3 regions of the Bradyrhizobium sp. NDS-1 genome follow, and region 1 is predicted to be linked to each of the others. Evidence: predicted binding sites of a transcription regulator. Region 1 holds the regulator's gene; each other region holds the start of a gene.
The links. Region 1 encodes PhoB, which activates phosphate uptake and scavenging genes when phosphate is short. Its sites were predicted from a motif close to TGTCATNNANCTGTCAT; they were not measured.
Positions count from the first base shown of each region.

Region 1 (10,255 bases):
CCGGATCCGGCGGTCCTGCTCGACCGCGCCGGCCGCGTCATCCACCTCAATGCCGCGGCCGCCCAGCTCGCGCCGGCGCTGCGCCGGAACGAACTCGCCCAGTTCGCGCTGCGCTCGCCGGAGATCATCACCGCGCTGCGCGAAGCGATCGCGACCACCGAGCCGCGGCGCGCGACCTATCTCGATCACGTCCCGGTGGATCGCTGGATGGAGCTCATGATCACGCCGGTGCCGGTGCCGACCAGCTTCGGCGGCGCCGACAAATGCATGCTGATGACCTTTCACGACCAGACGCCGCTGCGCCGGGTCGAGGAGATGCGCGCCGACTTCGTCGCCAATGCCAGCCACGAGCTGCGCACGCCGCTCGCCGCGCTGTCGGGCTTCATCGACACGCTCCAGGGCCAGGCCAAGGACGATCCCAAGGCGCGCGAGCGCTTCCTCGGCATCATGCACAACCAGGCCACCCGGATGGCCCGCCTGATCGACGATCTATTGTCGCTGTCGCGGGTCGAGCTGTCGGCTCACGTCCGGCCCGACACCCTGGTCGACCTGCTGCCGATCATCCGCCAGGTCGCCGACGGGCTCGAGCCGCTGGCGCGCGAGCGGCAGGTCGAGGTCGAGATCCATTTGCCCGATAGCCCGGTGATGATCGCGGGTGACCGCGAGGAGCTGCTCCGCCTGTTCGAGAATTTGATCGAGAACGCCCTCAAATACGGCGCCTCCGGCGGACGCGTCATCGTGTCGCTGACCTCGGGCGCGGCCGCTGACGGAACTCAGGAAATCCGGATCCTGGTTCGGGATTTCGGCCCCGGCATCGCGCCCGAGCACCTGCCGCGGCTGACCGAGCGGTTCTACCGGGTCGATGTCGGCGACAGTCGCTCGCAAGGCGGGACCGGGCTCGGATTATCGCTGGTGAAACATATTCTTAACCGTCACCGCGGCCGGCTTTTGATCGAGAGCGTGCCCCGGCAGGGCGCCACTTTCAGTGCCTGTTTTCCCCAACCGAAGCCTCCGGCGCAGGTCTGAAAATCAAGCGATATCAACTGCTTGATCCTGTCATCCGACTGTCACGAAACCTTCGTAAAAGCACAGCCGACCGCACCTAAAGGGGGCGGCGTGGGGAGCGCGATCGGGCGCGGATGGCGCTTCGCTCCCCTGTATGGAGACCAGCATGAATTTCCTCAAAACGATCGTTGCCGCCGGCTTGGTCGCCGCGTCGGCGACGGCGGCCTTTGCCGCCGACATCACCGGTGCAGGTGCGACGTTCCCGTTCCCGCTCTATTCCAAATGGGCTGACGCCTACAAGAAAGAGACCGGCAATGGTCTGAACTACCAGTCGATTGGCTCAGGCGGCGGCATCAAGCAGATCCAGGCCAAGACCGTGACCTTCGGCGCCAGCGATATGCCCCTCAAGCCTGAGCAACTCGAGAAGGACGGAATGATTCAATGGCCGCAGGCGATGGGTGCGTTGGTGCCCGTCCTGAATCTCGAGGGAATCAAGCCGGGCGAGCTGGTCTTCTCCGGCGAGTTGCTGGGCGACATCTACCTGGGCAAGGTCAAGACATGGAATGACCCGGCGATCGCCAAGCTCAATCCCAATGTGAAGCTCCCCTCGGATGCCATCACCGTCGTGCGCCGGTCGGACGGCTCCGGCACGACGTTCATCTGGACCGATTTTCTTTCGAAATCCAATGCCGAGTGGAAGACGAAGGCCGGTGCCGGTACTGCGGTCGAGTGGCCGACGGGCGTTGGTGCCAAAGGCAATGAAGGCGTCGCAGGCAATGTCAGCCAGACCAAGAACTCGATCGGTTACGTCGAGTATGCCTATGCCAAGCAAAACAAGCTGACCTACGGCGCAATGATCAACAAGGCTGGCAAGACCGTGCAGCCGACCGTCGGGGCCTTCCAGGCTGCGGCAGCCAACGCTGACTGGGCTGGATCCAAGAATTACTATGTGATCCTGACCGACCAGCCGGGCGAAGCATCGTGGCCGATTACCGGCGCGACCTTCATCCTGATGCACAAGGATGCGACCGACAAGGCGGCGTCCCAGGAGGCCATCAAGTTCTTCAAGTGGGCCTTCGAGAAGGGCGACAAGATGGCCGAAGAGCTGGACTACATCCCGATGCCCGACACGGTCGTGAAGCAGATCGAGAAGACCTGGGCTGCCGAGATCAAGAGCTAACGCGCTCTTGTCCCGGGGCACCGCCCGGGACCTCGAGAGACCTGCGCTCCGGATCGGCATCGCGTCGCATCCGGAGCGCAAGACCAGCAACAAGACCGACAGCAAGCGTATATAAAACGGGCACAGGGGATCGGCGTGGCAGAGATGGCCGTTCAGAGCGATGTAATCGACGATGCCGGACCGTATGACCGCGCCAAGGCCTTGAGCGCGTTCAAGCTCGGCGACGTCACTTTCTACTGGATCACGCGGCTGAGCGCGATCTCGGTGCTGTTGATCCTCGGCGGCATCATCATTTCGCTGGTCGTCGGGGCGTTCCCGGCGATGAAGGAATACGGCGTGTCGTTCCTGTGGACGCAGCGCTGGGCGCCGTCGGCCGATCCGCCCGTGCTCGGCGCGCTCGGGCCGATGTACGGCACGCTCGTCACCTCCTTCATCGCGATGCTGATCGCCATTCCGGTCGGTCTCGGCATTGCGATCTTTCTCACCGAGCTCTGTCCGCAATGGCTGCGCCGGCCGATCGGCATGGCGGTCGAGCTGCTCGCCGGAATTCCCTCGATCATCTACGGCATGTGGGGTTTCTTCGTGCTGGGCCCGTTCCTGGCCAACAGCTTCCAGCCCTTCATGATCAGCGTCTTCGACGGCGTTCCCGTCCTCGGGGCGATCTTCGCAGGTCCCCCGTCCTATCTCAGCACGTTCAACGCCGCGCTGATCCTCGCCATCATGGTGCTGCCCTTCATCACCTCGATCTCGGTCGACGTGTTCAAGACGGTGCCGCCGGTGCTGAAGGAAGCCGCCTACGGCGTCGGCTGCACCACCTGGGAAGTCGTCCGCAGCGTGGTGATCCCCTACACCCGGGTCGGCATCATCGGCGGCGTCATGCTGGCGCTGGGCCGCGCGCTCGGCGAGACCATGGCCGTGACGTTCATCATCGGCAATTCGTTCCGCATCTCCTCGTCGATCTTCGCGCCCGGCACCACGATCTCGGCGGCGATCGCCTCCGAGTTCGCCGAGAGCGACGGCCTGCACCAGTCCGGCCTGATCCTGCTCGGCCTGTTGCTGTTCGTGTTGACGTTCTTCGTGCTGGCCGCAGCGCGGCTGATGCTGATGCGGCTGGACAAGAAAGCGGGGAACTGACGTCATGGCCCTCAATCCGATCTATTCGCGCCGCCGCCGCAAGGACATCGTCATCCGCGGGCTCTGCATCGCCGCGGCCGCCTTCGGCGTCACCTGGCTCGCGCTGATCCTGATCACGCTGCTCTACAACGGCCTGGCTGGCCTGAACCTCCAGGTCTTCACCGCCGACACGCCGCCGCCCGGCTCGACCGAAGGCGGCCTGCGCAACGCCATCGTCGGCTCGATCATCATGACCGTGCTCGGCGTCGGCATCGGCGCGCCGCTCGGCCTGTTCGCCGGCACCTATCTTGCCGAGTACGGCCGCAACGACAGGCTGACTTCGGTGATCCGCTTCATCAACGACATCCTCTTGTCGGCGCCCTCGATCATCATCGGCCTGTTCATCTATGGCGCGGTGGTGGTGCCGATGCGCGGCTTCTCGGCGCTCGCGGGAGCGCTGGCACTCGCGGTCATCGTCATCCCGGTCGTGGTGCGCACCACGGAGGACATGCTGCTGCTGGTGCCGAATCCGTTGCGCGAAGCCGCCAGCGCATTGGGTCTCCCGCGTTCGCTGGTGATCAAGCGCATCGCCTATCGCGCGGCACGCGCGGGCCTCATCACAGGCGTGCTGCTCGCCACCGCCCGCGTCGCCGGCGAGACCGCGCCGCTGCTGTTCACCGCGCTGTCGAACCAGTTCTTCAGCCTCGGCCTGGACAAGACGATGGCCAACCTGCCGGTCACCATCAACAATTTCGTCCAGAGCCCCTACGCCTATTGGAAGCAGCTCGCCTGGAGCGGCGCGCTGCTGATCACCCTGACCGTGCTTGCCCTGAACATTGGCGCGCGCATCATCGGCGCCGAGAGGACTGCAAAATGAGTGAAATGTCTGTTTCCGTGAGCGCGCCGACCGTTCATCCCGGCTCGCAGCCGCTGCCCGAGGCACCCGCCAAGGTCACCGCGCGCAACCTCAACTTCTACTACGGCGAGCACCATGCGCTGAAGAACATCAATCTGGCGCTCGGCACCAACCGCGTCACGGCCTTCATCGGCCCGTCCGGTTGCGGCAAGTCGACCCTGCTGCGCATCTTCAACCGGATGTATGATCTCTATCCGGGCCAGCGCGCTACCGGCCAGCTGATGCTCGACCAGACCAACATCCTCGACCCCAGGCTCGACCTCAATCTTCTGCGCGCCCGGGTCGGCATGGTGTTCCAGAAGCCGACGCCGTTCCCGATGACGATCTACGAGAACATCGCGTTCGGCATCCGTCTCTACGAGAAGATCTCGAAGTCCGAGATGGACGGCCGCGTCGAGAAGGCGCTGCGCGGCGGCGCGCTGTGGAACGAGGTCAAGGACAAGCTCAACGCCTCCGGCCTGTCGCTCTCCGGCGGCCAGCAGCAGCGCCTGTGCATTGCCCGCACCGTCGCGGTGCGGCCCGAAGTGATCCTGTTCGACGAGCCCTGCTCGGCGCTCGACCCGATCTCGACCGCCAAGGTCGAGGAACTGATCCAGGAACTGTCCGAGAACTACACGATCGCAATCGTCACCCACAACATGCAGCAGGCGGCGCGCGTCTCCGACAAGACCGCCTTCATGTATCTCGGCGAGCTGATCGAGTTCGACGACACCAGCAAGATCTTCACGTCGCCGACCGACCGGCGCACGCAGGATTACATCACCGGCCGGTTCGGCTGAGGAGACGGGACATGGGTACTGAACATACCGCAAAGGCTTTCGACACCGACCTCCAGGAGCTCACCCGACTGGTCGCCGAGATGGGCGGCATCGCCGAGCGCATGATCGTCGAATCCGTCGACGCGCTGATCCGCCGCGACGTCGCGCTCGGCCAGCGCGTCGTCACCATCGACACCGAACTCGACGCGCTGCAGAAGAAGATCGAGGAGCGCGCCGTGCTCACCATCGCCCGCCGTCAGCCGATGGCGGTCGATCTGCGCGAGATCGTCGGCGCCATGCGCGTTGCGACCGACCTCGAGCGCATCGGCGACCTCGCCAAGAACATGGGCAAGCGCGTCGCCGCGCTGGAGACGGATTTCCATCCGCTGAAACTGTTCCGTGGCCTGGAGCACATGACCGACCTCGTGCAGCAGCAGGTCAAGTCGGTGCTGGACGCCTACGCCGCGCACGATCTGCCGGCGGCGATGGCGGTGTGGAAGGGCGACGAGGAAGTCGACGCGATCTGCACCTCGCTGTTCCGCGAGCTCCTCACCTACATGATGGAGGATCCGCGCAACATCTCGTTCTGCATCCATCTGATGTTCTGCGCCAAGAACATCGAGCGGATCGGCGACCACGCCACCAACATCGCCGAGACCGTGTTCTACATGATCGAGGGCCAGGCGATCACCGACAAGCGGCCGAAGGGGGACATGACCAACTTCGCCACGACGATCCCGAATAGCTGAAGACCTCAAGGAGCGACGACACCATGGGCGCACGCATTATGGTGGTTGAGGACGAGGAAGCTCTCACCGAGCTTCTTCGCTACAACCTCGAAGGCGACGGCTATGACGTCGAGACGGTCATGCGCGGCGACGACGCCGACACCCGCCTCAAGGAGCACATTCCCGACCTGATCGTGCTCGACTGGATGCTGCCCGGCCTGTCAGGCATCGAGCTGTGCCGCCGCCTGCGCACCCGTCCCGAGACCAAGCAACTGCCGATCATCATGCTCACCGCGCGCGGCGAGGAGAGCGAGCGCGTACGTGGCCTTGCGACCGGCGCCGACGACTACATCGTGAAGCCGTTCTCCGTGCCGGAGCTCCTGGCGCGCGTGAAGGGCCTCCTGCGGCGCGCCAGTCCCGAGCGGCTAGCCACCGTGCTCGCCTATGGCGACATCGAGCTCGACCGCGACAAGCGCCGCGTGGCGCGCTCGGGCCGGCCGATCGATCTCGGACCGACCGAATACCGGCTGCTGGAGTTCTTCCTGGAGCATCCCGGCCGCGTGTTCTCGCGCGAGCAGCTGCTCGACAGCGTCTGGGGCCGCGACATCTACATCGACGAGCGCACCGTCGACGTCCATATCGGCCGCCTGCGCAAGCTGCTCAATCTCGGCCGCGAGCAGGACCCGATCCGCACCGTCCGCGGCGCGGGCTATGCGCTCGATGATCGCTTCGCGAAGGCGGAGCAGACGTAAGGGGTTCTGGGAAATTCTGGCGACACACTCAGTGTCGTCCCGGACAAGCGAAGCGCTGATCCGGGACCCATAACCACAGGGCGTGGTTTGGCGAAGACTCGGAGTGACCGTCTAGCGCAACATCTGCGCCCTGTGGTTATGGCTCCCCGCGTTCGCGGGGACGACACCGAGTTGGTTGAGGCGCCGTCGCGCTACGGCAGCCGTCGTTGCAGTCAGCAAATCAGCTAACTTACCGCGTGCTCGGCTTGGCCGGTGCACGACGGCGGTCCGCTGCGGGCTGATACGCCACGCGCGAGTGCTGGGCGCAATAGGGCAGGCCGGAGAGCGCCTTGCCGCCGCAGAAGAAGAAATCCGGGCTCGAGGGATCGCCGACCGGCCAGTGGCAGGTCGCCTCGTTCAGCTCCAGCAGCGACAGCCGCTGGCTCATCGGCACCACGTTGTCGTAGGTGACCGGTTCGGCCTCCACTTCGACCTCGAAGGCCTGCGCCAGCGCGGTGTTGCCGCGCGCAATGGGGCGGGTCACCCGCATCATGTGCTGCGCGGGACGCGCCTTGCGCGGCCGGGGTGCTGCCGATGAAGGGCTTTTGGCACGGCCGGACAGACCGAGCCTGTGCACTTTGCCGATCACGGCATTGCGGGTCACATTGCCGAGCTCTGCTGCGATCTGGCTGGCCGAAAGTCCGGCCTCCCAGAACTTTTTCAGCTGCTCGACGCGATCATCGGACCAGGTCAAAACCGTCATTGCACCCTTTCCCTCGCTGCCGGCCAACCATCCTGGGGCCTTGCAGCGAATGCCTAAGCCTTCAAAAACCCGTGTCGTCAGAATCCCTTAAGGCTCGCCGGGCGCGCCACTGACGCCCGAACGTTTACGCCGGTACATGAGGACTCTTGGGATCAGAACCGCTGCACGAGATGTCGTATCTGACAATCCAAACGCTACAATATGGCGTGACTCCCGCGCAAGAGTCCGCCGACTCGCTTCCACATGTTCCGTGGTGAAAACCCGCGAAATCGGCACCGCAAGACTACGGATTCAGCGTTTCCCGAGGCTTTCCCAGCGGCATTGACACCCGTCTTGCCAGGCATAAGATAGTCGCGCGTGCCGCCCTTAAAAGGCGGCACGTTTCGTTTTCCGGGCCGGTCGATGGTGCGTTGCCCAATGCGCGCGTCACACCGTCCGCAACATTCAAGTGGCCGTCATGACTAACAGCGCAGCGCCGCATTTGCTCCCCGTTTTCGCCAGGGCCGACCTCGGTTTCGAACGCGGCGAAGGCTGCTGGCTGATCGCGACCAATGGCGAGCGCTATCTCGATTTCACCTCGGGCGTCGCCGTGAATGCGCTCGGCCATTGCCACCCGCATCTAACCAAGGCGCTGCAGGAGCAGGCGACGAAGCTGTGGCACATGTCGAACCTGTTCCAGAGCCCGGACGGCGAGAAGCTCGCCGTGCGCCTGTGCAACGAGAGCTTCGCGGACTTCGTGTTCTTCTGCAATTCCGGCGCCGAAGCGCTGGAGGGCGTGATCAAGCTGGTCCGCCATCATCACTTCTCCAAGGGCCATCCCGAGCGCTACCGCATCATCACCTTCGAAGGCGCCTTCCATGGCCGCACCCTGGCGACCCTCGCAGCGACCGGCTCTGCGAAATATCTCGAAGGTTTCGGCCCGCCGATGGATGGTTTCGACCAGGTCCCGCATGGTGACCTCGACGCCGTCAAGAAGGCGATCGGGCCCGACACCGCCGGCATCCTGATCGAGCCGATCCAGGGCGAGGGCGGCGTGCGCGCCGCGACGCCGGCCTTCCTCAAGGCGCTGCGCCAGCTCTGCGACGACAAGGGCCTGCTGCTCGCCTTCGACGAGGTGCAGACCGGCATGGGCCGCACGGGAGATCTCTTCGCCTATCGCCGCACCGGCGTCACACCCGACGTGATGTCGCTGGCCAAGGCGCTCGGCGGCGGCTTCCCGATCGGCGCGGTGCTGGCGACGGCGGAAGCGGCTTCCGGCATGGGACCCGGTTCGCACGGCTCGACCTTCGGCGGCAATCCGCTGGCGATCTCGGCGGCCAACGCCGTGCTCGACGTCATGCTCGAGCCCGGCTTCTTCGACCACGTGCAGAAAATGTCGCTGCTGCTCAAGCAGAAGCTCGCCTCCGTGATCGACCGTCACCCCGATGTCGTCAGCGAAGTGCGCGGCGAGGGCCTCCTGGTCGGCATCAAGGCCGTGGTGCCGTCGGGCGATCTCGTGGCTGCCTTGCGTGGTGAAAAGCTGCTCACGGTCGGCGCGGGCGACAATGTCGTGCGCTTCCTGCCGCCTCTGATCGTCACTGAAGCCGAGATCGAGGACAGCGTCGTCAGGCTCGAGCGCGCCTGCGCTGCGATCTCGTCCAGCCAGACCAAGCGGGCGGCAAGCTGATGAGCAAGTCGCCGAAACATTTCCTCGACATCAACGAGCTCCCGCTGTCGGAGCTCAAGCGCATGCTCGCCGCATCCTCCGCCATGAAGGCGAAGCAGAAGGCGCAGCAGCCGGTCAAGCCGCTCGAAGGCAAGACGCTGGCGATGATCTTCGAGCGTCCCTCGACGCGGACGCGGGTGTCGTTCGACGTCGCCATGCGCCAGCTCGGCGGCGAGCCCATCATGCTCACCGGCGCCGAGATGCAGCTCGGGCGCGGCGAGACCATCGCCGACACCGCGCGCGTGCTGTCGCGCTACGTCGACGCCATCATGATCCGCATCCTCAATCACGAGGCGCTGCTGGAGCTTGCGGCCAACGCCACCGTGCCCGTCATCAACGGCCTGACGCGGCGCTCGCATCCCTGCCAGGTGATGGCCGACCTCATGACCTATGAGGAGCATCGCGGCCCGATCGAGGGCAAGACGGTCGCCTGGACCGGCGACGACAACAACGTGCTGGCCTCCTGGGCCCACGCCGCCGAGCGCTTCAAGTTCCAGCTCAACGTCGCAACGCCGCCCGAGCTCGCGCCGAAAAAGGCGATGCGCGACTTCATCAAGACGACCGGCGCGCCGATCGTGCTCGGCACCGATCCGGAAGCCGCCGTGCGCGGCGCCGATTGCGTCGTCACCGACACCTGGGTGTCGATGGGCGACAAGGAGGGCGAGCACCGCCACAACGTGCTCAAGCCCTACCAGGTCAACGGCAAGCTGATGTCGCTGGCCAAGCCCGACGCGCTGTTCATGCACTGCCTGCCCGCCCATCGCGGCGAGGAGGTCACCGATGAAGTGATCGACGGCCCGCAATCGGTTGTGTTCGACGAGGCCGAAAACCGCCTGCACGCGCAGAAGGGGATTTTGGCCTGGTGCTTTGATGCGGTGAAGTAATCCGTGGCGAGGGCGACCGCGCCACCCTCCGCCGTCGTCCCGGACAAGCGCGCCAAAAGCGCGCGACGATCCGGGACCCATAGCCACAGGACGTGATTTGGCGAGGACTCGCGGTTGCCAGCTCGCGCCACACCTGACCCTGTGGGTATGGATCCCGGATCAGCGCTCGCTTGTCCGGGACGACACCGAGTTTGCTGTAGCGATGTGCAACCCACTCGCATCCGGAACACGCCGTCCCGCGCCCCCTTCCATTTCCCGACCTCCGACCCCAGATAGACCGCCATGGTTTCCCAATCTCCTGACATGAAAGCCGGGCCCGAAGGCCCGGTCCGCGCACCATCGGCGGTTTCGATCGATGACGCCGTGCTGCCCTACGAGGTCGATGCGCTCGACGTGCGCGGTCGCCTGGTGCGGCTTGGCCCGGCGCTCGACGAGATCCTGACCAAGCACGACTATCCCGCGCCGGTCGGCA
Region 1 covers NZ_CP136628.1:7,361,117-7,371,371, reverse strand. Annotated here, with positions in the region: gene RX330_RS34490 (ATP-binding protein) at 1-1,026, shown strand, start outside; gene pstS (phosphate ABC transporter substrate-binding protein PstS) at 1,172-2,185, shown strand; gene pstC (phosphate ABC transporter permease subunit PstC) at 2,330-3,319, shown strand; gene pstA (phosphate ABC transporter permease PstA) at 3,324-4,175, shown strand; gene pstB (phosphate ABC transporter ATP-binding protein PstB) at 4,172-4,993, shown strand; gene phoU (phosphate signaling complex protein PhoU) at 5,005-5,721, shown strand; gene phoB (phosphate regulon transcriptional regulator PhoB) at 5,745-6,452, shown strand; gene RX330_RS34455 (GcrA family cell cycle regulator) at 6,682-7,194, opposite strand; gene RX330_RS34450 (aspartate aminotransferase family protein) at 7,652-8,860, shown strand; gene argF (ornithine carbamoyltransferase) at 8,860-9,783, shown strand; gene RX330_RS34440 (Hsp33 family molecular chaperone) at 10,066-10,255, shown strand, end outside.

Region 2 (10,255 bases), 640 kb from region 1:
AAGCGCGATGACAATCTGTCCTATTTCATCGCGCTTTAGCGCCGCATCGGTCGTGCCCCGTCCCGGAAAGGCACCGCTCACAAACAATAACGCGGGCCAGAGGCCCGCGTCATCGGAAACTGAAGTCTTGCTAAACGCGCGAGGTCGATCAGCGCGGTCCGCGCGGACCTGCACCCGGGCCGCCACGACCGCCGCGGTCGCCACCGGGACCGGCGCCGAACACCGGCTTCGGCTTCATCGGCAGCAGGCCTTCGCGCTGCAGCTTCTTGCGGGCCAGCTTGCGCGCGCGGCGCACGGCTTCGGCCTTTTCGCGGGCCTTCTTCTCGGAGGGCTTTTCGTAGTGACCGCGGAGCTTCATCTCGCGGAAAATTCCCTCGCGCTGCATCTTCTTCTTCAGCGCCTTGAGGGCTTGATCGACATTGTTATCGCGAACGAGAACCTGCACGCGGCATCCTCTTCAGTGGATCGGATTTGAATTCTGGTAAGACGAAGGGGATGGCGAAACGCACAAGCCCTTAACCTTGAGGGCGCGGATGTATCAGACAAAACGGGGGATGTCCACCGGCCAGGCGGGGATTTGGGCCAAGTTCAGCCATTAAATAAGGCAAAATACCTCCGTGCGGCCCTGATTTGGGAGATTTGACGCCAAGTGTGGGGCCGTTTCCGGAGCCTTGTTCCGGAAACTTTGAAAGTAGGGGACGACACATGGATATCAAGAAATACGCCGCTGAAGCCATCGGCACGTTTTGGCTCACATTCGCAGGTTGCGGGAGCGCGGTGATCGCCGCCGGCTTTCCTCAGGTCGGAATCGGCCTGGTCGGCGTCTCCCTCGCGTTCGGCTTGAGCGTCGTCACGATGGCCTATTCCATCGGCCATATCTCGGGTTGCCACCTCAATCCGGCGGTCACGGTCGGTCTTGCCGCAGGCGGCCGTTTTCCCGCCGGGCAGATCCTGCCCTATGTGATCGCCCAGGTGGCCGGCGCGATCGTGGCCGCGTGGCTGCTCTATGTCATCGCCAGCGGGGCTCCCGGATTCGACGTCAGCAAGGGCTTCGCGTCCAACGGCTATGATGCGCATTCGCCGGGCCAGTACAGCATGATCGTCTGTTTCCTCACCGAAGTGGTGATGACCATGATGTTCCTCTTCATCATCATGGGTTCCACGCATGGCCGCGCGCCCGCCGGCTTCGCACCGCTCGCGATCGGGCTCGCGCTGGTGATGATCCATCTCGTCAGCATCCCCGTGACCAACACGTCGGTGAACCCGGCGCGCAGCACGGGCCCGGCGCTGTTCGTCGGCGGCTGGGCGACGGCGCAGCTTTGGCTGTTCTGGGTCGCGCCGCTGATCGGTGGCGCGCTGGGCGGGGTGATCTATCGCTGGCTCAGCGAGGAGCCGTCAGGCGTCGTCGCAGGCGCGAAGACGGCGTAGAGAGCGCTTTCGCGCGAAGCGGGATCGCAGCGATTGCCGCGGTCCTGCTACTTGCTCTTCGTCGGCCCGACTTCGGTAACGTGGCCCATCTTGCGGCCGGGGCGCGGCGCGCCTTTGCCGTAGATGTGCACCGTGGCACCGGGAACGGTCAGCCATTTTTCGTAATCGTTGATCTCATCGCCGATCAGATTGGTCATGGTGACGATTTCACCGTGGCGCACCGGCTTGCCGAGCGGCCAGCCGGCGATGGCGCGGATATGCTGCTCGAATTGCGAGACGGAGGCGCCGTCCAGCGTCCAGTGCCCGGAATTGTGCACGCGCGGGGCGATCTCGTTGACCAGCACCTTCGGTCCGGTGCCATTGGCGAGCACGAACATCTCGACGGCGAGGACGCCGACATAGTCGAGCGCCCTCGCGATCTTGCCGGCGATGCTGCGCGCGTCCTCGGCGAGCGAATCCGGGATCGGGGCGGGCGCGCGCGATATCTTCAGGATGTGGTCGCGGTGCTCGTTCTCGGTGACGTCGAAGCATTCGACCTGGCCCGTGATCGAGCGTGCGGCGATCACGGAGATCTCGCGCTCGAACGGCACGAAGGCTTCCAGGATTGCCGATTTCGTGGCGAGGCTGGTCCACACCTTGGCGATGTCGTCGCCCTCGCGGATGATGGTCTGGCCCTTGCCGTCATAACCGAAGCGGCGGGTCTTGAGTACGGCCGGCAGTCCGATCCTGGCGATCGCCTCGCGCAATGAAGCCACTGAGGTGACATCGGCATAGGCTGCAGTGCCGATGCCGAGCCGCGTCACGAAATCCTTCTCGGCGAGCCGGTCCTGGGTGGTCTCGAGAATCTTGCGGTTGGGCAGCACGGGTCGGCGTGCATCGAGCACCATCGCGGCCGCGGCGGGCACGTTCTCGAATTCGTAGGTGATGACGTCGACGTCGCCCGCGAACAGTTCGAGCGCTTCGACATCGGCATATTCGGCGCAGGTCGCGTTCAAGACGACGTCGAAGGCTGGCGAGTCCGGATCGGGCGAGAACACCTGGCAGCGCAGGCCGAGCCGTGCCGCAGCCATGGCCAGCATCCGGCCCAATTGTCCGCCGCCGAGGATTCCGATGGTGTCACCGGGCTTCAGCTTCACGTGCCTGGTATCGCTCACGCCTTGTCCTCCGGGCGCTCGGCGACGGCCTCGGTCTGAGCCTTGCGCCAGGCGGCGAGGCGATTGGACAAGGCCGGGTCGGACAAGGCCAATACGGAGGCTGCCAGCAGCGCGGCGTTGATCGCGCCGGCCTTGCCGATGGCGAGGGTGCCGACCGGGATGCCGGCCGGCATCTGGACGATCGAATAGAGCGAATCGAGGCCCTTGAGCGTCTTGGATTCGACGGGAACGCCGAACACCGGGAGCTCGGTCAGCGCCGCCGCCATGCCGGGCAGATGGGCCGCGCCTCCAGCGCCGGCGATGATGACTTTGTAACCAGCGGCCTTGGCCCCCTTGGCGAAAGCAAACAGCCGGTCGGGGGTGCGGTGGGCCGAAACGATGCGGGTGTCGGCGGCAACGCCGAGCGCGCCGAGCGTGTCGGCGGCATGCCGCATCGTGTCCCAGTCCGACTGGCTTCCCATGATGATGGCGATCGGCGCGGTCATGACGTTATTGTGCCCGAAAAACAGAAGGATAGGCCAGATTGACGGTTCCGGCCGGCGGCTCGCAAGGCGGTGGCAAGGAGAAGGGAATCCACTATCCTGTCTTGGTGAATCCCCGCAAGCCTTCAATTGAGCAGGATGCCCATGAAGAAACCAAAAAGGGCGAGCGCTGCGAAGGCCAAGAAGGGCCGGAAGACCAGCCTCGGCCGATCCAAAGCGGCCTCTAAGCGGCTGACCAAGCGTCCGGCGAAGCTGCAGGCGCGCGGCGCGTCGTCGGGCGATGGTGGAGCCAAGGACGGCCTCAGGGCGACGATCCGGGGCTTGCGGACCAAGCTCAGGGAGGCGCAGCGGCGGGTCGCGGAACTGGAAGCTGCGGCCGACACCGATTTCCTGCTCGAGATTCCCAACCGGCGCGGCTTCGAGCGGGAGCTGGCGCGCGCCATCGCCTATATGAAGCGCTACCGCGCCAGCGGGGCGCTGATCGTGCTCGACGTCGACCGGCTGAAGCCGATCAACGATTCGTTCGGTCATGGCGCCGGCGACGAAGTGCTCAAGGCGATTGCCGCCACGCTGACACGGCAGGTTCGTGCCTCCGACGTGGTCGGCCGGCTCGGGGGTGACGAGTTCGCGCTGCTGCTCTGGAATCTCAGCGAGACCGACGCCAAGGCGAAGGCCGCGGCGTTTGAGCAGGCGGTCGACGAATTATCCTTTGTCTTTCGCGGCCAGCACGTAGCCTCGGGCGCCTCCGCAGGGGTCGCGCTGCTGGGTGCGCAGTCCGACGCAGGCCGCGCCCTGGAGGAGGCGGATGCCGCCATGTATGTGCGCAAGGCGCACCGGCGGCACGAGCCCGGATCAGGCTGGTCAGCAGCTAGCGCATGATCCGGACCCGAAGGGCCGCGTCAGCGAACAGCGTGAAGCGGTGTTCCGACGGGATCATGCTCAAGCAATCAACCTTACAGCGTGGCGAGATCTTCGGGCACGTTGCCGAATTTGCGCAGCAGCGTGGCGTCGCCGAATTCGCCGGTCATGGGATCGCCGCTGCGGCTGAAGGCGACCGCGCCGATATGGCCTGCACCCCGCGATAAGATCTCGGCGCGCCGCAACGCGGCCGTCGAACTCTGGCATTCTTCCGCTGCGCCAGCGACAGGCGAGCCGTCGGCATCGATCAAAAAGGGCATTGCAACGTAATAGGTCACGTCCGACATGGCGTTGCTCCGGTGGAGCATGATCCGGACCCGAAGGGCCGCGTCAGCGAACAGTGTGAAGCGGTTTCCCGTCAGGATCATGCTTAAGTACAGAAGCGCGATCTCATCGCGCTTCGAAACTCAGGCGGCGCTGCTCCTGCTCCGCATCTTGCTGCGTGAGGCGTCCGGGATGCAGCCGGCGGAAATCGCCGCCTGCAATTCTTCCAGCTCTGCTTCCAGGTATTCGTTGGCCATGATCAGCGCCTTGATGGTGCTGCGCAGATTGCCATCGCACATCGCGATCGCCTGATCGCAGGCTTGTTCATAATGGCTGTTGTCGAGAAGGGCGGTTGCCGACATCTGCGTTGTCCTTGTCAATTGTTCTGGGCGTTTCCTGGAGGCGCCGGGGTGCCCAAATGTTCCTATTTTGTTCTTTTCGAGTCAAGCGGATTCATGTGGCGGGAGCCGCGAAGCCGCTCACGGATCAGGCGATGATGTCCGGCGTAATCTGGTCTTCGATGAACGCGATGCGGTCACGCAACAACAGCTTGCGCTTCTTCAAACGCTGCAGCCGCAACAGGTCGGGGGCGGGCGATTGATGCAGTGCATCGATTGCCGCATCGAGATCTCGGTGTTCCTGCTGCAACCGGGTGAGCTCGGCTTCGAGCTCACGCTCGTCTTCATTGGTCATGTCTGCGGTGGCCGAAAACCGATGGCGTGAGACTAAGGCTGTGGATGCCCTGTGGAAATTATCGTCCTTGCGCGGCGTGACCGCAAGCGATCTGCAACCCTCGCTCGTCGATCTCCCGCAACATATTTCTGCAGGGCGCTGAGGTGCCGCGCAAGCGCATTGATATCATGGATTTTTCCCGCGCGGTTCCCTTACTCACGCTTCGTTACATATGAATTTTCAAAAATGAAGCTGCGATGACGGATACCCATCGACAGAACGAATCGGTGATGTAGACTTCGTTGTCCGGATCGAATCCTGAGGTTCAACCCTACCGAGGAGGTTTCGAATGACAATTCAGGCACATCTCGTTGAATTGGAGCGGAAGCACAAACTTCTCGAAAACGAATTGCACGAAGCTCTCGTGCACCTTTCAACAGACGACCTGCAAATTGTTGAGTTGAAGCGCCGGAAGTTGATGGTCAAGGACCAGATCGAGCGTCTGAGGCACGGCGACACGCTCCACTAGTAACCCCCCGTAACAGCGTAGAGTTGATCGTACCTTCGCAGGGATGAGAGCCTTTGCGCTCATCCCTGCGGCAAGGTGCACACCTTGCAAAGATCCTTGCGCGATTAGATGTTTGCGAGCTCGGCGACGTGATCGGCGATCGCGAGCGACGACGTCAGTCCCGGCGATTCGATACCGAACAGATTGACCAGGCCTGCCACGCCATGGTCGCGCGGGCCCTGCATCAGGAAGTCCTGCGTCGCCACTGCGGGCGGCACGATCTTCGGCCGAATTCCTGAATAGCTCGGCATCAATGCACCGTCGGGAAGTGTCGGCCAGTATCTGCGGATCGCCGGATAGAAGCGCTCGGCGCGTGAGGCGTCGACCTCGTAATTGATCGTCTCGATCCACTCGACGTCGGGGCCGAAGCGCGCCTGGCCTGCCATGTCCAGCGTCAGATGCACCCCCAACCCGCCTGGTTCGGGCACCGGGTAGATCAGGCGCGAGAACGGCGCCTTGGCATTGCAGCTGAAGTAGTTTCCCTTCGCGAGGTATGCCGGCGGAATCCGGTCCAGCGGCATGCCCTCGATGTTGCGTGCCACATTCGTCGCCGAGAGCCCCGCAGCGTTGACGAGGAGGCTGCATTGCAGCGTCATTGGCGCTTCGCCGCCGGCTTCGATTTCGACGAGGCCGTTCGCTGCCTTGGCGCGGATCAGCGGGGTGTGAAACGCGAAGGCCGCGCCTGATGCCTCGGCTTCGCCGCGCAGCGAGAGCATGTAGGCGTGGCTGTCGATGATGCCCGTCGACGGCGACAGCAGCGCGGCATCGCAGGCGAGCGCCGGTTCCAGCGTGCGTGCCGCCTCGCCTGTGAGCAGCTGCATGTCGAGCACGCCATTGGCCTCGGCATGCGCCTTGATCGATTGCAGCTTCTCGGTCTCCTGCGGGCTGGTCGCGACGATCAGCTTGCCGCAATTCCTGTGCGGGATGCCGCGCTCGGCACAGTAGCGGTAGAGCGCGTGCTTGCCGTCGACGCACATGCGCGCCATCCAGCTCCCGGCGCGGTAGTAGATGCCGGCATGGATCACCTCACTGTTGCGCGACGAGGTGATGGTGCCGATCGCCTCGGCCTCCTCGAGCACGATGACCTCGCGCCCGGCCTGCGCCAGCTTTCGGGCCACCGCGAGCCCGACCACGCCGGCTCCGATGACGACGCAATCGACCCTATCCATGGTTGTGCAGGACGTCCGCTGGCATCAGGTCCGGGGCGAATGGCGCGGAGGCGTTTTCCGTTAAGGAAGAATTTATCATGTCAGGGCAATTGCCGTATTTTACGTCACATTTTTCTGTTGCGCGTACAGGCGTTTACCCGATCCAAACCCGTGAAGCCAGACAATCCGACGTTGAAATCGCGGGTGGCTGATGGCTGAGAAGAACTGGCACGAGGGCAGCACGCTACTGATTGCTGTGCAGGCCGTCGTGTGCCTGGCCGGCACGGTTGCGCCCGCGCGCGCCCTTGCGCTGTCGGACAGCTTCGCCGCGTCGAGCTATCTGGGTCAGCTGGATCCCAACGTGGTCTGGGAAGTCCTGATCGCGGGGATCGTCGTCTGCGCGTTCCTTGCCGCGATCGTGCTGTGGATCCATTCCTCGTTGCGCCGCACCAGGCGTTTGCAGTTGCGTCGCAACGCCTTCGTCTCCTCCGCCATGAACAATCTCAATCAGGGCGTGGTGATGACGGATGCGCAGCGCCGCATCATCTTCTGCAACGACCGCTATCTCGAGATTTACGGCCTGACGCGCTCGGAAGTCTGGACCAACATGAGTGGCCACGAGCTCCTCGAGCTGCGACGCAGGCGCGGCGTGCTCGGCCTCGCCTCCGACGAGGAATTCTACGAGAAAGCGGCAAGCACCAACGGTCTGATCACGGAACTGCCGGATGGACGGGCCATCCTGGTAAAATATTTCGTGCTGCCGAACGGCGGCTCGGTGGCGACACATCTCGACGTCAGCGAGCAGCGCAAGCTGTCGCGACAGCTCGCCTCGACCAAGCAGTTCCTCGAAACGGTGCTGGACAACGTGCCGGCCTGCGTGGCCGCGAAGAACATCGAGGACGGCCGCTATATCTTCGCCAACAGCGCCTATGAGCGGTTCTGGGGGTTCTCGCGGGATTATGTCGTCGGCAAGAATGCGCGCGAGCTGTTCGCGCCCGTCTCGGCGGCCACCATCGAAGCGACCGACCGCGCGGCGCTCAATTCGCCGGACGGTCAATTCCGCAATGAATTCGAGGTCGATCGTGGCGGCGAGCGGCGCATGGTCGCCTCGATCCGGATCGTGGTCCGCGACGAGAACAACAAGCCCGAATTCCTGATGCTCGTGTTCGAGGACATCACTGACCGCCGCGTGCTCTCGAAGGAGCTGGAGAGCGCCAAGAAGTTCCTCGATCTGGTGGTCGACAACATTCCGGTGGCGCTGATCGTCGAGCAGGTCAAGGACGGCCGCTATCTGCTCGCCAATCGCAGCGCGGAGACGATCCTCAACCGCCGGCGCGAGGAGGCCACGGGCCTGACCGCGTCCGACATCTTCAACCCCAAGGAAGCCAAGCTGATCATCGCGCGCGACGAGGCCGCGATCAAGAAGCGGGGGATGATCACCGAGGAGCATCCGATCTCCACCAAGGACGGCCTGCGGCTGTTCCTGACCCGCCGCGCCACCGTGCTCAATGACGCCGGCGAGCCGCAATATCTGATCAAGACCCACGAGGACGTCACCGACCGCCGGCAGACCGAGTCGCGCATGGCGCACATGGCCTATCATGACGGCCTCACCGATTTGCCGAACCGTGCTGCCTTCCTTCAGGCACTGACCCAGATGATCGAGGCCTGCGAAGGCACCGGCGAGGAGTTCGCCGTCCTCTGTGTCGACCTCGACGGCCTCAAGGAGGTCAACGACGTCTTCGGCCACGCGCTCGGCGACAAGCTCCTGATCGAGGTTGCCCAGCGGCTTCAGGACTCCGCGCGTGGCGGCGTGGTGGCGCGTCTGTCCGGCGACGAATTCGGCCTCATCATCGACGGCAAGCAGCCGGACGCGGGCCTTGCACTGGCGCAGCAGCTCGGCGAGGCCGTCGCAAAGGAATTCCAGATCGACGGCCGGGCGGTTCGCGCCGGCGCCACCACCGGCATGGCGGTCTTCCCGCACAATGGCAGCGATGGCGCCGCGCTGCTCGCCAATGCCGGTGCAGCGCTGTTCCGTGCCAAGCAGAAGTCCCGCGGTACGATCAGCCTCTACCAGCCGGAGATGGATCACCAGATCCGCGACCGCCGCGTGCTGCACCAGGACCTGTCGATGGCGATCAAGAACGGCGAGCTCTCACTCGCGTTCCAGCCGCAGGGGGCCGCGGGTGACAGCGTCGCCGAGAGCGAGATCATCGGCTTCGAGGCGCTGGCACGCTGGCAGCATCCGGTGCGCGGCCAGGTCTCGCCGGTCGAATTCATCCCGATCGCCGAAGAGAGCGGCCTGATCGTCGAGATGGGCGAGTGGATCCTGCGCGAAGCCTGCCGCGAGGCGGCGTCCTGGCCGAAGCCGCTCCAGGTCGCGGTCAATCTGTCACCGGCGCAGTTCATGCACGGCGACGTGGTCGGCCTCGTCCATTCGATCCTGATCGAGACCGGCCTTGCGCCCGGCCGGCTCGAGCTGGAAATCACCGAGGGCGTGTTGATCGAAGATTTCGACCGGGGCCTCGCGCTGCTGCGCCGCCTGAAGGCGCTCGGCGTGCGGATCTCCATGGACGATTTCGGCAGCGGCTATTCCTCGCTGAGCTATCTCCAAGCGTTCCCGTTCGACAAGATCAAGATCGATCGCGCCTTCATCGTCAATCTCGGTCGCAACCCGCAATCGGCGGCGATCGTCCGTGCGGTGATCGATCTCGGCCACGGCCTCGAAATGTCGATCATCGCCGAGGGCGTCGAGACGATCGAGCAACTCGCCTTCCTCGCCAAGGAGGGCTGCGACGGCGTGCAGGGTTATCTGCTCGGCAAACCCTTGCCGATCGGGAAATATGCCGGGCTCGTCGGCCGCGCTCAAGTCATGGAGCTTGCGCTCAAGACCGGCTAATGAAGATGGGGCGCTTTGCTCCTTCTCGACGGCTTCATGGCGGATTACGACCTCGCGATCATCGGCGGCGGGCTGAACGGTGTCAGCCTCGCCCGCGATGCGGCGGGTCGCGGCCTGCGGGTTATTCTGTTCGAGCAGGGCGATCTCGGCGGCGCGGCGTCGTCGGCAACACCGCGGCTGATCCACGGCGATTTGTCGGTGCTGGAGCGGCGGGGGTTCTGGCGCGTGCGCCGGGCCCTCGCCGAGCGCCGGATCTGGCTCCGGATCGCGCCGCATCTGGTCCGGCCGAAGCGCTTCGTGATCCCCGCGCATTCCGACGAGCGTCCGCCTTGGTTGCTTCGCGCCGGCCTGTACGTTTACGACGCGCTCACGAACCGGGGCGGCCTGCCGCCGTCAGCCACCCTCGACATCACGCATCATCCGGTCGGCGACGCGCTGAAGCGTCCGTTTGGGACGGCGTTCGAATATTCGGACTGCGTCGTCGACGATTCCCGCCTGGTGGTGCTTACGGCGCTGGACGCGGCCGAGCGCGGCGCTGCGATCCGGACCGGTGCTCGCTGCGTGCGCGCCGACAGGACCGACATTTGGCGGCTCGCGGTGGTCGATCGCGGCCATCGCCGCACGATCACGGCGCGGGCGCTGGCCAACACGACCGGAGCCTGGACGCCGACGGTCGCGGAGACGGTGCTGCGTCAGCCGCAGCCTGCTGTGGCGGCCATGCA
Region 2 covers NZ_CP136628.1:6,716,716-6,726,970, reverse strand. Annotated here, with positions in the region: gene rpsU (30S ribosomal protein S21) at 149-445, opposite strand; gene aqpZ (aquaporin Z) at 706-1,428, shown strand; gene RX330_RS31370 (5-(carboxyamino)imidazole ribonucleotide synthase) at 1,476-2,582, opposite strand; gene purE (5-(carboxyamino)imidazole ribonucleotide mutase) at 2,579-3,067, opposite strand; partial or broken gene RX330_RS31360 (GGDEF domain-containing protein) at 3,209-3,936, shown strand; gene RX330_RS31355 (hypothetical protein) at 4,018-4,269, opposite strand; gene RX330_RS31350 (hypothetical protein) at 4,390-4,608, opposite strand; gene RX330_RS31345 (YdcH family protein) at 4,733-4,939, opposite strand; gene RX330_RS31340 (YdcH family protein) at 5,268-5,447, shown strand; gene RX330_RS31335 (NAD(P)/FAD-dependent oxidoreductase) at 5,552-6,655, opposite strand; gene RX330_RS31330 (EAL domain-containing protein) at 6,846-9,533, shown strand; gene RX330_RS31325 (glycerol-3-phosphate dehydrogenase) at 9,570-10,255, shown strand, end outside.
Region 2: the regulator PhoB is predicted to act here: its motif matches at 5,165-5,181, upstream of RX330_RS31340 (YdcH family protein).

Region 3 (10,255 bases), 2.8 Mb from region 1:
CGCTATGGCGAGGTGCAGCATCGCTTCGAGGAGCTCGACGGCTATGCGCTCGACGGCCGCGCGCGCGAGGCGCTGTCCGGCCTGGGCTTCAGCCAGGAGATGATGGACGGTGACGTCGGCAAGCTCTCCGGCGGCTGGAAGATGCGCGTGGCGCTGGCGCGCATCCTTCTGATGCGTCCCGACGTGATGTTGCTCGACGAGCCGAGCAACCATCTCGATATCGAGAGCCTGATCTGGCTGGAAAAATTCCTGCACGATTACGAAGGCACGCTGCTGATGACCTCGCATGACCGCGAGTTCATCAACCGCGTGATCTCGAAGGTGATCGAGATCGATTCCGGATCGCTCACGACCTACACCGGCGATTACGAATTCTACGAGCAGCAGCGGGCGCAGAACGAGAAGCAGCAGCAGGCCCAGTTCGAGCGCCAGCAGGCGATGCTCGCCAAGGAGATCAAGTTCATCGAACGCTTCAAGGCGCGCGCCTCGCACGCCGCCCAGGTGCAGAGCCGGGTCAAGAAGCTCGACAAGATCGAGCGGGTGGAGCCGCCGCGCCGGCGCCAGAGCGTCGCGTTCGACTTTCCGCCGGCGCCGCGTTCGGGCGAGGACGTCGTCGCGCTCAAGAACGTGCACAAGGGTTACGGATCGAAGCGCATCTATGACGGGCTCGATTTCATGATCCGCCGTCGGGAGCGCTGGTGCGTGATGGGCGTCAACGGCGCCGGCAAGTCGACGCTGCTCAAGCTCGTTGCGGGCGCGAGCGAGCCTGATGAGGGCACGGTGGCGGTCGGCGGCAGCGTCAAGATGGGCTATTTCGCCCAGCACGCGATGGATCTGCTCGACGGCGAGCAGACGGTGTTTCAGTCGCTCGAATACGCGTTTCCGACCGCGGGGCAGGGCTCCTTGCGCGCGCTCGCCGGCTGCTTCGGCTTCTCCGGCGACGACGTCGAGAAGCGCTGCCGGGTGCTGTCGGGCGGCGAGAAGGCGCGGCTGGTGATGGCCAAGATGCTGTTCGACCCGCCGAACTTCCTGGTGCTGGACGAGCCGACCAACCATCTCGACCTCGCCACCAAGGAGATGCTGATCAACGCGCTATCGGATTTCGAGGGCACCATGCTGTTCGTCTCGCATGACCGTCATTTCCTGGCGACGCTGTCGAACCGCGTGCTGGAGCTGACGCCGGAGGGTATCCACCAGTTCGGTGGCGGCTATACGGAATATGTCGCGCGGACCGGGCAGGAGGCGCCGGGGTTGCGGAGCTAATCTCGGCTCCCGCCTGCGAGCTTGGCGATTGCCTCGATCTCGTTGGTCCAGATGCCGCCGGAATAGCCTTGCGGCAACCGCGCGAATATTTCCGGCGTATCAATGCCGGTAGAGAACTCGCCGCCGCTGTAGGGACCGAGCGCGAAGACCGCGCTGTTGACGCCGTTCATGCGTGCGAGGAAACGATCGGGCCAGCCCCATAGCCAGGGAGCGGCGTTGATCGGCACCAGCACCATCGCATTGCGGCAGGCTGCCGGGACCAGGCCGGTCCAGCCATAGCCGATATAGCGGGTCAGGCAGCTCTTGATTGCCCCGCGCGAGATCGTGCGGACATCGGGGGTGAGGCGACGGATCGCCTCGATCGGCTCGTTGCCGCCATAGACCATGATGGTCCGGCGCCGCTCGGCCGGCAGCGTATTCAGCACGGCGGCAAGTCTGTCGCCTTCGTCGGGGTCCCGGCTCTTCACGTTGATGAGCAGTTGCTTGCCGGGGAAGGCGGCGAACACCTCCGACAATGACGGCATCATGCCAACACCCTTGCCGCGGAACGGGAAGGACTTGCCACCGTCGGCAGTGTAGCCGTAGCCGATGTCGAGCGTCTTCAGCTTCGCCATGCTCTGCGCGCGTGTGACGCCGTTGCCGTCGGTCCGGCAGTCGAGCGTCCAGTCGTGGAAGACGGCGAACTCGCCGTCGGTGGTCGGGTGCACGTCGAGCTCGACGACATCCGCACCGGCCTCGAAGCTCGCGCGCATCGAGCGCAGCGTGTTCTCGAGGTAATCGTGCGCCGGCGGCAACATCCGCGCGGCCGTGCAGGTGTCGTTCTTCAGGTCCCGCTCGTCGAAACGCTGCGCGATGCCGCGATGGGCGAGCAGCACCGGCGTGCCGTCTGGATGCGGCGCCAGAAGGCTGGCGTTGTTGACGTAGATGCCAGCTGCGACGGCAACCATGATTGCCGCGGTTATTTTCAATTTCCTGCCCACCGGACATTCCTCATTCCACCGTCATTTTCTCCGCTATTTGAGGTTGATTTGCGGCACGCCCGCCGAAGCTCTTTGCGTTCGGCGCCTTGAATGCCCTGAGCCCGTTCGCTACGCTTTCACAAAAAAGGGAGCGAACACCCATGAAACAACTCCGAATCGGCGACATCACCATCGACGCGGTGATCGAGCGGGAAGGGCCATGGCGGCGGCCGCAGGATTTTTTCCCCGCCTATGACGAGGGCGTGTTCAAACGCCATCTGCCGACGATGGAGCCGGAGGTGTTCGACGCCGCGCGCGGCTTGATGGTGATCACCTATCAGACCTTCGTGGTGCGCACGCCGCGCTACACCATTCTGGTCGACACCTGCACCGGTGAGGACAAGGGCCATCCGCCGCCGTTCGACTTCCCCGGCAAGGAACGCTGGCGCAACGAGTTGTTCGCGCTCGGCATCGCCTTCGAGCAGATCGACTACGTGTTCTGCACGCATCTGCATATCGACCACACCGGCTGGAATACGACCTTGCGCGACGGCCGCTGGGTGCCGACGTTCCCGAACGCGAAATACGTCTTCCACAAGGGCGAGTATGCGGCCTGGGAGGCCGAGCATGCCAGGGGCAACAATCCGCCCGGCACCGTGTTTCGCGACAATTGCCTGCCGATCGTCGAAGCGGGGCAGGCGCTGCTGGTGGATGACGATTACGCGCTCGACGATACCGTGACGCTGACGCCGACGCCGGGGCATTCGCCCTGCCATTGCTGCGTGAACATTCTGTCGAAGGGCCAGCGCGCCGTGGTCGCCGGCGATCTGATGCACCACCAGATCCAGTGCCGCGAGCCGGATTGGTCGGCGAAGCCCGATTGGGATCCGAAGCAGTCGGCGGCCTCACGGCGAAAATTCTTCGCGTCCGTTGCGGACACCGACACGTTGATCCTGCCGGTGCATTTTCCGGCGCCGACGGCGGGATGGATCAAGCCGCTGGATGGGGCGTTCGACTATCGGTTCAGGCGGGACTAACTCCCTCCGTGATGCCCGGGGACAAGCCCGGGCATGACGAGTTCGTGGCGGTCTTGTTCGCTAAGGAAGGAGCGCCTTACGCGCTGACTTCGCACTTCTTCATGAAGCTGTTCTTGGCGGCGCCAGCGAGCGGCTTGCCGTCGGCGCTGACGGCCTTGGGCGTGCAGGCGTCGGCTTTGCACTTCTTCAGGAACGAAGTCTTGGCGGCGCCGGCCAGCGGCTTGCCGTCCTTGCCGACGGCCTTGCTCTCGCAGGTTTCTTGCGCGAAGGCCGAGCCTGCCGCGAAGGTGGCGACGACCGCAGCGAGGAAAATCCGTTTCATCATGAGTGTCTCCCAGAACCAGAAATGGCGGGGCGGATTGGAGCCGGGAATCGTGGCGCAATCAAGCAGGATGGCGCCCGGTCGTCCGGTTTGCCTGCCGATTTTCGCGCGATCGGCGTTCGTCCGGCGTGTTGCACCGCTCGCTGACCCAGCCGGACGATCCTGCTAGCTTCCGGCGGTCGAGATGGAAGGAGTATCGTGATGGACGCCGCGATCCCGAAGGACCAGGAAGCCACCGACCGGCATTCTCATCTGGTTCAGCCGCAAAACATGGACTGGCAGAAGACGCGCTTTCCCGGCTGCGAGGCCAAGACGCTGCTGTTCGACCGCGGCACGGGGCTGATGACCGCCTTGATGCGCTTTGCGCCGGGATCGGTGCTGCCCGACCACGAGCATGTCGGCATCGAGCAGAGTTACGTCATCGAAGGCGCGCTCGTCGACAAGGAGGGGCCCGCTCGGGGCATCGCCTGCAAAGCCGGCGAATTCATCTGGCGCGAGGCAGGCAGCCGGCATGCCGCCTGGTGTCCGGACGGGGCCCTGATCCTGGCAATCTTCCAGGTGCCGAACAAGTTCTTCGAAGCCGACGGCCGCGTCGTCGACGCCGCCGGCCAGGATTGGGACGAGACTTGGGGGCACACTGGCGCGCAGCGGACGCACGGGCCCTAGCAGATCAGACCCCCCGCGTGAGCAGCGCCTTGAAGTCGGCGCGTGCGCGTTGTGCCTCGGCGCGCGCGACGTCCGAGGCATCGCCCATGCCGAAATAACCGTGGATCAGGCCGGGGCCCTCGTGGTGCTTGACGCGGACGCCGGCCGCCTCCAGTGCCCGCGCATAGGCCGCGCCCTCGTCGCGCAGGGGATCGAACCAGGCGGTGGTGACGATCGCAGGGGCGACACCGGCGAGGGATGCCGTCCGCAGCGGCGAGACGCGCCAGTCGCTGGCGTGAGCGGGATCGGCGAGATAATGGCCGCAAAACCATTCCATCGTGGCGCGCGTCAGGAAGTAGCCCTCGGCATTCTCGGCGCGCGAGGGGTAGCGTGCGTTCTCGTGGGCATCGGCATAAGCGCCGACGACGTCGGTCACGGGATAGACCAGCAATTGCGCGGCGAGCTTGATGCCGGCGTCCCGGCAGGCGATCGCGGTGGTCGCCGCGAGATTGCCGCCGGCGCTGTCGCCGGAAACGCCGAGGCGTTTTGCATCGCCACCAAATTCCGCAACACGGTTGAAGATGTCGCTTGCAGCAGCGAAGGCATCCTCGAACGCGCCCGGAAAGCGCGTCTCGGGCGGGCGTCGATAGTCAACGGAGACGACGACCGCGCCGGTCTCGATCGCAAGATTGCGCGCCTGCCGGTCGTGGGTTTCGAGATCGCCAGCAACCCACCCGCCGCCATGGAAGAACACCACGGTCGGCGCGGGCGTGGTGCCGACCCGGTAGACACGCGCGTCGAGCGGGCCGACGCCGCCTTTCACCTTGATATCCTGCACGTGATCGACCGGCGGTGGCGGGATGGCGGCGCGCGAGGCAGCCAGCTGGCGCAAGGAATCACGGGCGCTCTGCGGTGTCATGACCGCGAGATCGCGCATCGGCATGAGCGGAATGATCTGGGCGATGACGGGGTCGAGTGGCGCGGCCATGGCGGCTCCTCCAGGGTTCTTGGTCTTGCTTGCGGGTTAGCATAGGTTTTGCCCGCCGCCTCGGCAACCGGTCGTGCGGTGATCGAGGTCATCATCGAGAGCGCCAAGCGCGCGCCGTCGTCGATGAAGATCGAGCCCTGGCATGTTCACGTCGTGTGCGAGGTCGCGGAGAATTCCGGAGGACGAAGTCATCGTGACCTGCGTCGCGATGGGCTAGCCCGACCACGGCTTCGCCGCGAACGCGGTGCGCTCGGACCGCGAGCACAATCAGGAGTTTGTACGCTACGTCGTTTTGCCGACGAGCACGACGAAGAGGAGATTATTCTCCGAGATTTTTTTTGGTGCGGAGTCCTCAGCGACCTCTTGCAATCTCAGAGGTGCGGGAGGAACAATGTGCAGACTGAGAGGTTTGTTGCTGGCGCGAGGGAATTGACATGCGGCGGCTGGCTAGCCTGGTTCGGCGGTTCTTCGGTCCACGAATGCGGCGCCCGATTGATGATGATCCAAGTCTTCCTTTCTCACCCGACGAGTTCGGGCGGCTGATTCGCAGCGGCCGGCATGAGGACATGAAGGTGCTGGCCGAAGGATTGGCATGCCGGTCGATACCGCGCCGGGCCAGCTATCGCGCGACGCACTGAACCGCCCACGCACGAAACGCCACGACAAAGGAAATCGCCGCGCGCGCCGGTTACGTGGTAGCATGCGACCATCATGAGCAATCGCATCCTCGTCCTCTACGGTTCCTACCGTTCCGATCGCATGGGCATCCGCCTTGCGAACTTCGTCATCGATCGTCTGCGCCGCCGCGGCGAGGACGTCGAGTTCATCGACGCAAAGGCGATCGGCCTGCCGATGCTCGATCGCATGTACAAGGAATATCCTCAGGGTTCGGCGCCCGAGGCGCTGGAAAAGCTCGCCGGACAGATCCGCGGCGCCGACGGCTTCGTCTTCGTCACCGGCGAATACAATTGGGGCATCCAGCCCGGCCTGAAGAATCTCACCGACCATTTCCTCGAAGAGTGGTTCTGGCGTCCGGCGGCGATCGTGAGCTATTCGGCCGGCCGCCTGTCCGGCGCACGCGCCGCTACCGCCTGGCACGGCACGCTCTCGGAGATGGGCATGGTGGTGGTGTCGAGCACCATCGGCGTCGGCCCGATCGCGCAGACCCTGTCCGCGGACGGCGAGCCGATCGGCGAGGGCGGCAAGGCACTGGAACGCTCGTTCCCGCGCTTTGCTGATGACCTGACGTGGTGGATCGAAGCGGCGAAAGCCCAGCGGGCGCGCAAGGCGCCGCCGTATTGAATCGCGCTACGCCGCCCTGACCTCGCCGAGGAAGCGGTCGAACTGTCCGGCGAGATCGCGCGACTGGGTCGAGAGCTGCTCGGCGGCGACCAGAACTTCCCTCGCGGCGGCGCCCGTATCGTCGGCCGCGCGTTGCACGCCTGATATGTTGGTGTTGACCTCCTGGGTGCCGCGGGCGGCCTCCTGGACGCTGCGGGCGATCTCCTTGGTGGCCGAGCCCTGTTCCTCGATCGCCGCCGCGATCGCGGTGCCGATCTGGTCGATTTCGCCGATGACGTCGGCGACGTTGCGGATCGCGGCCACGGTTTCGTCGCTCGCGGTTTGGATCGCCGTGATCTGCTCGGAGATTTCGGTCGTCGCCTTTGCGGTCTGGCCCGCCAGCGACTTCACTTCGGAAGCAACCACCGCAAAGCCGCGGCCGGCATCGCCGGCACGGGCGGCCTCGATGGTCGCGTTCAGCGCGAGCAGGTTGGTCTGCTCGGCGATGCTCTGGATCAGCGTGACGACGTCGCCGATCTTCTGGGCGCCCTCCGCGAGCGTACGGGCGGTATCGCCGGTGCGGCGCGCGTTGTCGACCGCGCGGGCGGCAATCTCGGTGCTCTGTGCGACCTGACGGCCGATCTCGGAGATGGAGGAGGTCAGCTCTTCGGTGGCGCTGGCGACGGTCTGTACATTGGTCGAGGTCTGCTCGGAGGCGGCGGCGACGACCGCGGCCTGGCTGTTGGTCTGGGCCGCCGTCGAAGTCATCGATTGAGCGGTGCTTTCCATGGTCGAGGAGGCGCGAGACAGGCCGCCGACGAGCTCGGTGACCTTGGCTTCGAATGCGCGGGTCAGCTCGTCGAGCGCCTGCGCGCGCCGCATCTTGCCGTCGCTCTCGGCCTGCTTCTCGGCCGCGAGCCGGTCGGCCCGGATCATGTTGTCCTTGAAGACCTGCACGGCCGCGGCCATTGCCCCGATCTCGTCGGAGCGCTCGGCGCCGGGGATGCTGTCCGCAACCTCGCCCTCCGCAAGCCGCGACATCCGCGTCGTCAGCTTGACGATCGGAGCGCAGACGCGGCGGCGAACCATCACGATGAGCCCGACGCTCGCGATCAACACGGCGGCAAGGCCTGCAAGCGCGACGGTGAAGCTGGTCCGCGCGGACGAAGAAGCACCGGAGAGGATCTGTTCGGCGTTGTCGTAGAAGGCGTCGCGAACCTCGATGATGGTGCTGAGCCCGCGCTGCGTGGCGGCATAATAGGTATCCATGTCGTGTTCGTACTTGCCGCTGATCGCCCCGTCCTTGACGAGCTTGAGCTCGCGGCCGAACTCCTCGACATAGATCGAGTTGAACTTCTCCAGCGCTGCGGCGACGTTGGCCGGAGTTGCCGGATTGCCTCGCAGTTCCAGCAGCGCCATCACCAGCTGGTCGTTGCGGCCCTGCGAGCGTCCGATGTCGGCCTTCTCGGCGTCGGTCGCCGGCTTCTTGCCGCCGACGAGATTCTTGTGCAGGCTGGAGTTGAAACCGCCGACGTCGCGCAACGTCATCGCGGTGTTGGCGTAGCTGGCCTGCCGGTAGGCGTCACCGTTCAGGATCGCCATGCGGCGGACCTGCTCGTTGAGCAGCGCGGTCACGCCACCGTTGAGCACCGCATTGTCGGCGACGATCTTCCTGGCGGCGTCCTTGCGCGCCTCGGCCGGCCCAACCATTGCCTTGTTGATGGCCTCGCGCAACGCCGTGAACTTCGCATTGATGCCGTCGATGCTGTTGCCGATGGTGGTGCCGTCGTCAAACGGGCCGGGCAGCTCCTTGCGCAGTGCGTTCATCTTGTCGCGGGCGCCGTCGGTCTGCTTGCGCAGCTTGTCCTGCTCGACAAGCAGCGCAGGGTCGATGGCCGCAGGCCCAAAGAGGATGTTGGTGGAGAAGCCGCGCTCGGGATTGAGATAGCGCGGGATGTCGCTGACGGCGCGGGCGATCGCGAGCCGGCCCTGGGCTTCGGTGATCCGCTCCATCGTCTGGTACTTGGTCACGGCGACGTACACGGCAAGGCCGCCGCCCACGGTCGAGAGCGAGACGATGGCAGAGGTCAGCAGTGTACCGATTTTCATGATCTGTCCGGCAAATAACGGGGAATTATCTTGCCCGGACCATAGTTTGCCCGTGTTAATCTTGGGTTTACGCTCTCGGCGCGATGGCGCCCTCTCAACCGTAGGTCGCGCTCACCGATCCCAGCGCACCGAAATCGGCAACGTAGGTTTCTCCGGCCTTCGGCCGCAGCATGCCGGTCAGCGTGCCCGTCCTGATCGTCTGGCCGGCCTTGAGACCGATGCCTGTCCGCGACAGCTCGTTGGCAAGCCAGGCCAGCGGCACCAGCGGGTGGTCAATCGCCTCCGCAGCGGAGCCGCGGCGCCTCTCGATGCCATTGCAATTGAGGACGACGTTCTGATTGGCGATGTCGCGGTTGCGCCAGTCGGCGATAGGCTCCCCGAGCACGATCGTTCCCGATCCAGAGCCGTCCGCCATGATCGCCGGCATTGGCGGAAATGCCGCATCGTGAACGAAGCGGCACTCCGCTAGCTCGATGCCGGGATGCAACGAGGCGACGGCGTCCCCGACCTCGTCCGCCGTATAGGGCTTCGCGCGCGGTGGCAGGTCGGCGCCGAGGCGCGCCTGGTACTCGACTTCCGGTATCGGGCTGCATTGCCTGGCGTGCTCGACGCTGGCGGGCGAGCTCTTGATCAGGGGCGCGAACACCCGCCCATAAATCGGCGAGGAGATGCGAAGCTGGCGCTGGAGTCCGGACTTCATGCCTGCGATCTTCCATCCGACGACAACCCAGCCCAACTCCTCTTCCACCATCCTGGCAACATGGTACGCCGTATCTGCATCCGGCGGGACCAGCCGTTCTTCGAGGCCGCTTTGTTGCCGGCCCTCGCGGCGCAATTTGGCGAGATGACGGGCGAGCTCGCGCTGTCGGGAAAGGTCCACGATGCGTCTCCAATCTATCTGCGGGTGGGGGCGAGGGCGGCGAACAGCACCGCCTCCAGCTCTTCTTGGACCTGATCGAGCGCGTCTGCGCTACGGTTTGCCCGGCACATCGCGACCGTGCCTTCGATCGAGGCGACGACGAGCGTTGCCAGCCGTTCCGCGCGTTCCGCAGCCAGCCCTTCGCGCAGCAGGGCCGCACGCATGATCCGCCGCCATTCGGCGAACACGCCGTCGGCGAGGTCGAGCAGGTGCTGCTGCGCCGCCTCATCGTCCTTGTCGGACGCCTCGCCGACATAGCGGTCGACGGCAACGGCGAGCACCGGACACCCGGCCTCGAAGCCGGTTGCCTCCAGCCGGCGGCGCCAGGACGCAACGAAGGCCCGCAAGCCGCCGATCGCGCCGCGGTCGCTCATGACCTTCTCCAGGGGAATGGACACCTCCTTGCCGGCGAAGGTCACGGCTTCGGCGATCAATTGCTGCTTGCCCTCCGGAAAGTGGTGACCGATCGAGCCGCGGGGCGTCGACGTGTGGCGAACGACGTCGCGCATGCTGGTGGCATTCAAGCCGCGGCGGCTCATCAGATCGGCGGCGCCGGCGATCATCTTGTCGCGCGTGCTGGAGGTCATCGGAAGTCCCATGGTTGGCGCCCCATCTAGACTATGACGCTTGACATAGGCAAGCCGTGCTGAAATATGACGAGTGTCATAGATTTTCCAGAGGCGACCTTGACCATCATCACCGTGACCGCCCCCCCGGGCCGGCTCAGCCTGA
Region 3 covers NZ_CP136628.1:4,535,916-4,546,170, reverse strand. Annotated here, with positions in the region: gene RX330_RS21515 (ABC-F family ATP-binding cassette domain-containing protein) at 1-1,263, shown strand, start outside; gene RX330_RS21510 (glycerophosphodiester phosphodiesterase family protein) at 1,260-2,243, opposite strand; gene RX330_RS21505 (MBL fold metallo-hydrolase) at 2,384-3,259, shown strand; gene RX330_RS21500 (hypothetical protein) at 3,336-3,584, opposite strand; gene RX330_RS21495 (cupin domain-containing protein) at 3,783-4,247, shown strand; gene RX330_RS21490 (alpha/beta hydrolase) at 4,252-5,214, opposite strand; gene RX330_RS21485 (NADPH-dependent FMN reductase) at 5,926-6,516, shown strand; gene RX330_RS21480 (methyl-accepting chemotaxis protein) at 6,523-8,604, opposite strand; gene RX330_RS21475 (2-keto-4-pentenoate hydratase) at 8,699-9,484, opposite strand; gene RX330_RS21470 (TetR/AcrR family transcriptional regulator) at 9,499-10,086, opposite strand; gene RX330_RS21465 (tautomerase family protein) at 10,210-10,255, shown strand, end outside.
Region 3: the regulator PhoB is predicted to act here: its motif matches at 2,252-2,268, upstream of RX330_RS21510 (glycerophosphodiester phosphodiesterase family protein).